Regions from separate parts of the Neorhizobium phenanthreniclasticum genome, predicted to be linked through region 1. Evidence: predicted binding sites of a transcription regulator. Region 1 holds the regulator's gene; the other holds the start of a gene.

What was found. The regulator PhoB, encoded in region 1, activates phosphate uptake and scavenging genes when phosphate is short. The targets are predictions, from matches to a motif close to TGTCATNNANCTGTCAT.
Region 2: phnC (phosphonate ABC transporter ATP-binding protein) is a predicted target of PhoB. The motif match lies at 1,524-1,540, and genes of this name have one in related genera.

What each region holds. Positions count from the first base shown of each region.
Region 1 is NZ_JBEAAL010000009.1:34,929-38,307, forward strand. It holds gene arsK (arsenite efflux MFS transporter ArsK) at 1-315, shown strand, start outside; gene ABK249_RS14405 (winged helix-turn-helix domain-containing protein) at 401-1,090, opposite strand; gene phoB (phosphate regulon transcriptional regulator PhoB) at 1,104-1,790, opposite strand; gene phoU (phosphate signaling complex protein PhoU) at 1,833-2,546, opposite strand; gene pstB (phosphate ABC transporter ATP-binding protein PstB) at 2,589-3,379, opposite strand, start outside.
Region 2 is NZ_JBEAAL010000026.1:32,770-36,148, reverse strand. It holds gene ABK249_RS25970 (phosphonate C-P lyase system protein PhnL) at 1-233, shown strand, start outside; gene ABK249_RS25965 (alpha-D-ribose 1-methylphosphonate 5-triphosphate diphosphatase) at 220-1,389, shown strand; gene phnC (phosphonate ABC transporter ATP-binding protein) at 1,632-2,456, shown strand; gene phnD (phosphonate ABC transporter substrate-binding protein) at 2,508-3,379, shown strand, end outside.

The sequences.
Region 1 (3,379 bases):
CTCATCGCATTCGCGATCCTGTTCGGTCTGGGATCGGGGCTCGCAAGCATCGTCGGGGGAACGCTTCCACTGGAGCTTTTCGGAAGGCACGGTTATGGCGCACGGCTCGGCTGGGTGACCGCCGCACGCCAGTTTTCCTCAGCACTTGCCCCCTTTGCGTTCGCTGTCATGCTGGGAACTTGGGGGGTCGGCCAGGCAGTATCGATCAGCATTCTGGGAGGCGCGGCGGCCGTCGGCCTGTTCGGAGCGATCGCCTTCGCCCGCTACAGAGCAACAAGACCAGCAGCTGGACCTTTCGGTGGTTCGCAGGCCTGACAAGACACGACAAACAGGAGATGCAGGCCCCTCGGCGAAGCCCTAAAGAAAAGCAGCATAGGCCTTCCAACGATCGCGAGAAAATTCAGACGTCGCCGAGGGCGTAGCCCGCTCCGCGGACGGTCCGGATCACCTGGTCAGCCTTGCCCAGGCTGATGCCCTTCCGGAGGCGACCGATGTGCACGTCGACGGCGCGCTCGTCCACGGTTGCACCATCACCCCAGAGCGACCTTTTCAGCTCCGTCCGCGAATAGACCCGTCCCGGATACCGCATCAGGAACTCGAGAAGCCGGAACTCGGTGGGGCCGAGCCTGACTTCCTTCTTCTGCCTGTGGACCCTGTGTGCTTCGCGGTCGAGGGTCAGGTCTCCGACCCTGATCATATGGCTCAGAAGATTCGGATGCATGCGGCGAAGAAGGTTCTTCACCCTTATGGCAAGCTCGACGGAGGGGAATGGCTCTACGAGGCAGTCATCCGCGCCGGCAGCGAGACCCGTCAGCCTGTCGCTCTCGCTTTCCGCCGGAACAAGCAGGACCACGGGCACCCGCATCGTTGCTGGTTCGGTACGAAGTCTTCGGCAGATCTCGATGCCATTCAGCCCCGGAAGGGACGAACTCAGCACCAGTACATCGGGAAGGCTCGAAACCAACCGCTCCATCAGCTCGGAGCCCGCCGAAAGCAGCGTCACGTCGAAACCTTCATCGACAAGGGAGAACCGCAGCACTTCGCGCAGCGTTTCATCGCCATCGATCACCACGACAACTCGCGCTCCCATCGCGGTGCTCTCCCTAGTGTCCTTCCATCGAGTATCCGGCGCCGCGGACGGTGCGGATGACATCCTGCATGTTGGAGAAGTTGAGCGCCTTCCTGAGGCGTCCGACATGCACGTCGACGGTGCGCTCGTCCACATAGATGTCGTGGCCCCACACCCCGTCGAGAAGCTGCGAGCGCGAGAAGACCCGGCCGGGCGCGGCCATCAGGAATTCCAGAAGCCGGAACTCCGTCGGGCCGAGCCGCACTTCGCGGCTCTTGCGATGCACCCTGTGCGTCTCCCGGTCCAGCTCGATGTCGCCGCAGCGCAGGACGCTCGACAGCACTTCCGGACGCGCGCGCCGCAGCATCGCCTTCACTCGCGCCATCAGTTCCGGCGTCGAGAACGGCTTTACGACATAGTCATCGGCGCCGGTCGCAAGCCCGCGGACCCGTTCGCTCTCCTCGCCGCGCGCCGTCAGCATGATGATCGGCAGTCGCTCCGTCTCCGGCCGCATCCTCAGCCGCCGGCAGAGTTCGATGCCGGAAACACCGGGCAACATCCAGTCGAGGATCAGAAGATCCGGCGTGCGTTCCTGAAGCCTGATCTCGGCTTCATCCCCGCGCAGAATCGTCTCCACCTCATAACCTTCCGCTTCAAGGTTGTAGCGAAGAAGCACGCTCAGCGCCTCCTCATCCTCCACGACCGCGATCTTCGGCTGCATTCCGTCTTAGCTCCGTCACCATTCCATCGTCATTCGGCGCCATTATTCCGTGATCGCGCCGAGCGTGTTCGACGTATCGTCCTTCGGACGCTCGCCTTCCGGCTGGGCGCCGGTCGTCATGTAGTAGATCGTCTCGGCGATGTTGGTGGCGTGGTCGCCGATACGCTCGATGTTCTTGGCACAGAACAGAAGATGCGTGCAGGTGGTGATGTTGCGCGGATCTTCCATCATGTAGGTCAAAAGCTCGCGGAACAGGGACGTGTACATCGCGTCGATTTCCTCGTCGCGGATGCGGATCGCCTCCGCCTTCTCGGCCGAACGGCTAGAATAGACGTCCAGCACTTCCTTCAGCTGCGTCAGCGCCAGGTCCGACAGGTGCTCGATGCCGCGCGCGAGCTTGCGCGGCACACCGGTGCCCTGCACCGCGATCACCCGCTTGGCAGTGTTCTTGCCGAGGTCGCCGACCCGCTCCAGATCGGAGGCGATGCGCAGCGATCCGACGATGTCGCGCAGGTCGCCCGCAACCGGCTGGCGGCGGGCGATCGTCACGATCGCCTTGTCGCCGATATCGCGCTCGGCATGGTCGAGGATCACGTCGTCGGAGATCACCTTCTGGGCAAGGGCGGCATCGGAATTGACCAGTGCCCGCACTGCATCCGCGCACATCTGCTCCGCAAGCCCGCCCATCTCCGAAATCCGGCGGCTCAGATATTTCAGTTCGTCGTCATAGGCAGACAGGATATGTGTCGAAGACATGGTCTTATCCTCAGATTGTCAGAAAGGGCCCGCAACCGGCGATCAGCCGAAGCGGCCCATGATGTAGTCCTGCGTACGCTGGTCATCCGGATTGGTGAACATCTTGTCGGTATCGTTCTCCTCAACCAGGTTTCCGAGATGGAACATGGCAGTGCGTTGCGATACGCGGGCCGCCTGCTGCATCGAGTGCGTCACGATGACGATCGTGAAGTTTTCGCGCAGTTCGTGGATCAGCTCCTCGACCTTGGCGGTGGCGATCGGATCGAGCGCCGAACAGGGTTCGTCCATCAGGATCACTTCCGGGCTGACGGCAACGGCGCGCGCAATGCACAGGCGCTGCTGCTGACCGCCGGAAAGGCCCGTACCTGGGCTGTCGAGACGATCCTTCACCTCGCCCCACAGTCCTGCCTTCTGCAGGGCCGAAGACACGATATCGTCCAGCTCCGACTTCTTTCGCGCCAGACCATGAATGCGCGGGCCATAGGCGACGTTCTCGTAGATCGACTTCGGGAAAGGGTTCGGCTTCTGGAACACCATGCCGACCTTGGCGCGCAGCTGAACCGGGTCCACCTTGGGATCGTAAATGTTCTCCGAGTCGATCGATATGTTGCCCTCGACACGGCAGTTGGCGATCGTGTCATTCATCCGGTTGATGCAACGCAGGAACGTCGATTTGCCGCAGCCCGACGGACCGATGAAGGCTGTCACGGACCGAGGGCGGATATCGATATTGACATCCTTGATGGCGTGCTTTTCGCCGTAATAAACCTGCACGTTACGGGCGGAAATCTTCGGTTCATTCATGAGTGGAGCTTTCGTCGGCGTCGTCGTCA
Region 2 (3,379 bases), on a different contig from region 1:
CGCGGGCGCTCATCCTGCCGCAGCGCCTTCTGCTGCTCGACGAGCCGACGGCCTCGCTCGACCGCTCGGCGCGCCGGGCGCTGGTCGGGCGCTTGGCCGAGCTCAAGGCCTCCGGTGTTGCAATGATCGGGGTCTTCCATCATCCCGAAGACGTAGCCGGTCTGATCGACCGGGAAATTCAATTGGAAACAATCAGGATTGCAGATGAGGCAGAAGAGGATGTGGTTGAGTGATTTCGAGATCGTCCTGCGCGATCGGGTAATAGAACGCGGGGCCGTCAGGATCGAAGACGGGCTGATCGCCGAGATCCGCGACACGCCCGTACTGGATGCGGATATCAGCGGCGATGGCCGGCTCCTCCTGCCCGGCTTCGTCGACATGCATGGAGACATGATCGAGAAGGAAATCGAACCGCGCGCCAACGTGCGCATGCCGCTCGAACTCGGCATCTACGATCTCGACAAGAAACTCGCGGCCAACGGTGTCACCACCGCCTATGCGGCACTCGCCTTCACGCCGGCTACCTATGGCCATGTCCGCTCCGTCGAGCATACGACCGTGATGATCGAGACGTTGGGGAAAATGCGTGACGAACTCCTCGTCGACCATCGGGTCCATGCCCGTTTCGAGATCACTTTCCCATCCGCGGTGGAAGTCGCCGAAAAGCTGATGGCGGCCGGCGCGCTCGGCCTGATCTCGCTGATGGATCACACGCCGGGACAAGGCCAGTATCGCGATCTCGAAATCCACACCCGCAACATGGCGAAGGCGAGGAAGATCGACTACGCGGCCGCCGTCGAGATGGTGAAGGAACGAATGGCCCAGCGCGAGGCCCATGGCGATGCAACGCATGTCGTCACGGGACTGGCGGAGCTGGCCAGGAACAAGGGCGTCTCGATTGCCTCGCACGACGACGACACGCTCGAAAAAGTATCGCTGATGCACGGCCTCGGGGTGGCGATCAGCGAATTTCCGATCACGCTCGAAGTGGCCGCCGAAGCCCGTCGCCTCGGCCTTGCGACCGCCATGGGCGCACCAAACGCACTGCGCGGCCTTTCCTATTCCGGAAACCTCTCGGCGCGTGAAGCCTTTGCGGCCGGCGTGCTCGATATTCTCGCCAGCGATTATCACCCCTCCGCGATCCTGCCCGCCGTGCTGGCGCTTGCGGAGATCGGCAACGGCGGATTGCCGGCTGCCGCGGCGCTCGCCAGCGCGAATCCGGCGGCGGCCCTCGGACTGTCAGATCGCGGCCGTATCGAAGAAGGATTGCGCGCCGATCTCGTCATTGCGGAAAGAGGCAGAATGCCGAGGTTGCGGGCCACCATCCGAGCGGGGCAACAGGTCTGGTCGGACGGGGTCGTTGGCAATCGTCCCAAAGTGGCTGCGTGAAGAACACTGCAGGCCAGGTCCAAAGGCCCGGCCTGCACGACAGGTGGTCATTTATTCCAAAAAATAAAGCAATCATTTGAAAGTTTCGAATGTTTTTCAAAAATTCTGAAATATTTTTTTGAAAATTCACGAAATATAATAATTCTGTCATGCACGACAACTATGAAATACTTCCAGTAGGCAGGCACTGCCATCCCTTCGATGGGAGACCAAAATCCATGTTGTTTTTTTGGATGGGATAGATGCTGGAACTATACTCTCTGAAGAAATCCTTTGGACAGGTGGATGCTGTCGATGATGTGACGGTGACCATCGATGCCGGCCAGATGGTCGGCATCATCGGAAGAAGCGGTGCGGGCAAATCGACACTGCTGCGGCTGGTCAACCGGCTGATCGAGCCTTCGAACGGAAAAATCCTTTTCAATGGGCGCGATATCACCAAACTGAAGGGGCGCGACCTGCGTTTGTGGCGTGCGTCCTGCGCCATGATCTTCCAGCAGTTCAATCTCGTGGAGAGGATGGATGTCCTCACCAATGTCCTGATCGGCCGCGTCGCGCATCAAGGTTTTCTGCCAACGATAACGCGGCACTTCAGCGAAGCGGAGAGGGCCATGGCCGTCCAGGCGCTCGATCGTCTCGGACTTTTGCCGCAGGCCCTGCAGAAGGCGGGGACGCTGTCCGGCGGGCAACAGCAACGGGTCGCCATCGCCAAAGCCCTGGTTCAACGTCCCGAAATCATGCTTGCCGACGAGCCGATTGCGTCGCTCGATCCGGCGAATGCGACCCGCGTCATGGAAGCCCTGCGGAAGATCAACCGGGAGGACGGGATCACGGTTCTTGTCAATCTCCACACGCTCGATACGGCGCGGGCCTATTGCGACAGGATCATCGCCATGCGCGCCGGCCGCATCGTCTTCGAAGGCCTGCCCAACGAGCTGACGCGCGATCGATTGAACTCGATCTATGGCGTCGGCGACGATGCAGACTTCGAAATCGATGAATCCGTGACATCAACAGCCATTGCTCCTCCCGCAGGCTCTCAAGCCAGGCAGACGACAATGGCGTGACGCCAAGCTCCGGCAACAGCGCCGGGTATAATCAATCCCTGGAGAAACATAATGAAGAACGTCCTCTTGACGATGGCCGTAACGGCCGCGCTTGCCCTTGCCGGCTCCGCCCATGCACAGGAATGGAAACAGACCTACAAGACGATCCGCTACGGCGTCCTCTCGGGCGAAAACGAGAAGGACCGCGTCGCCCGCTGGAAGGGCTTCGAAGCCTATCTCGAAAAACAGCTCGGCGTTGACGTCGAAATCTTCACCGCCGGCAATTATGACGGTGTGATCCAGGCACTGGCCGCCGACCAGATCGAATTCGCCTCGCTCGGCTCGTCGGCCTATGCCGCCGCCTATACCGAGACGAATGGCGGCGTCGAGCCGCTGCTCGCGGGCGTCGACAAGGATGGATCAAGCGGCTACTTTTCGGTCGTCACCGTCCGCTGCGATTCCGGTTACAAAAGCATCGACGACCTGAAGGGCAAGGTTCTGGCCTTTGCGGATCCGGATTCCACGTCCGGTTATGCGGTTCCCTATTTCAACCTGGTAAAGCAGGGCTACGATCCAAAGACCTTCTTTTCGGCCGTTCCCTTCTCCGGCTCGCATGAAACCGGCGTGATGGGCGTCTTCAACAAGCAGTTCGATGCTGCTGCCACCTATATCAATACCGAGAAGAACGGCATTCCGCAGCGCATGGAAACCAAGGGCATGATCGCTGCGGGGCAGATCTGTCGTATCTGGCAATCGCCGGAAATCACCAACGGTCCCCTCACCGCCCGCAAGAACCTGCCGGCCGGCCTGATCGCAGCGGTCAGGACCGCCGTCAAAGACCTGCCGAAGAACGACCCCGCCGTCTACAAGGAAATCACGTCCGGCGACCCGACCGTGAACGGCTATATCGAGGTCGACCATAAGCGCTACGAATGGATCATCGA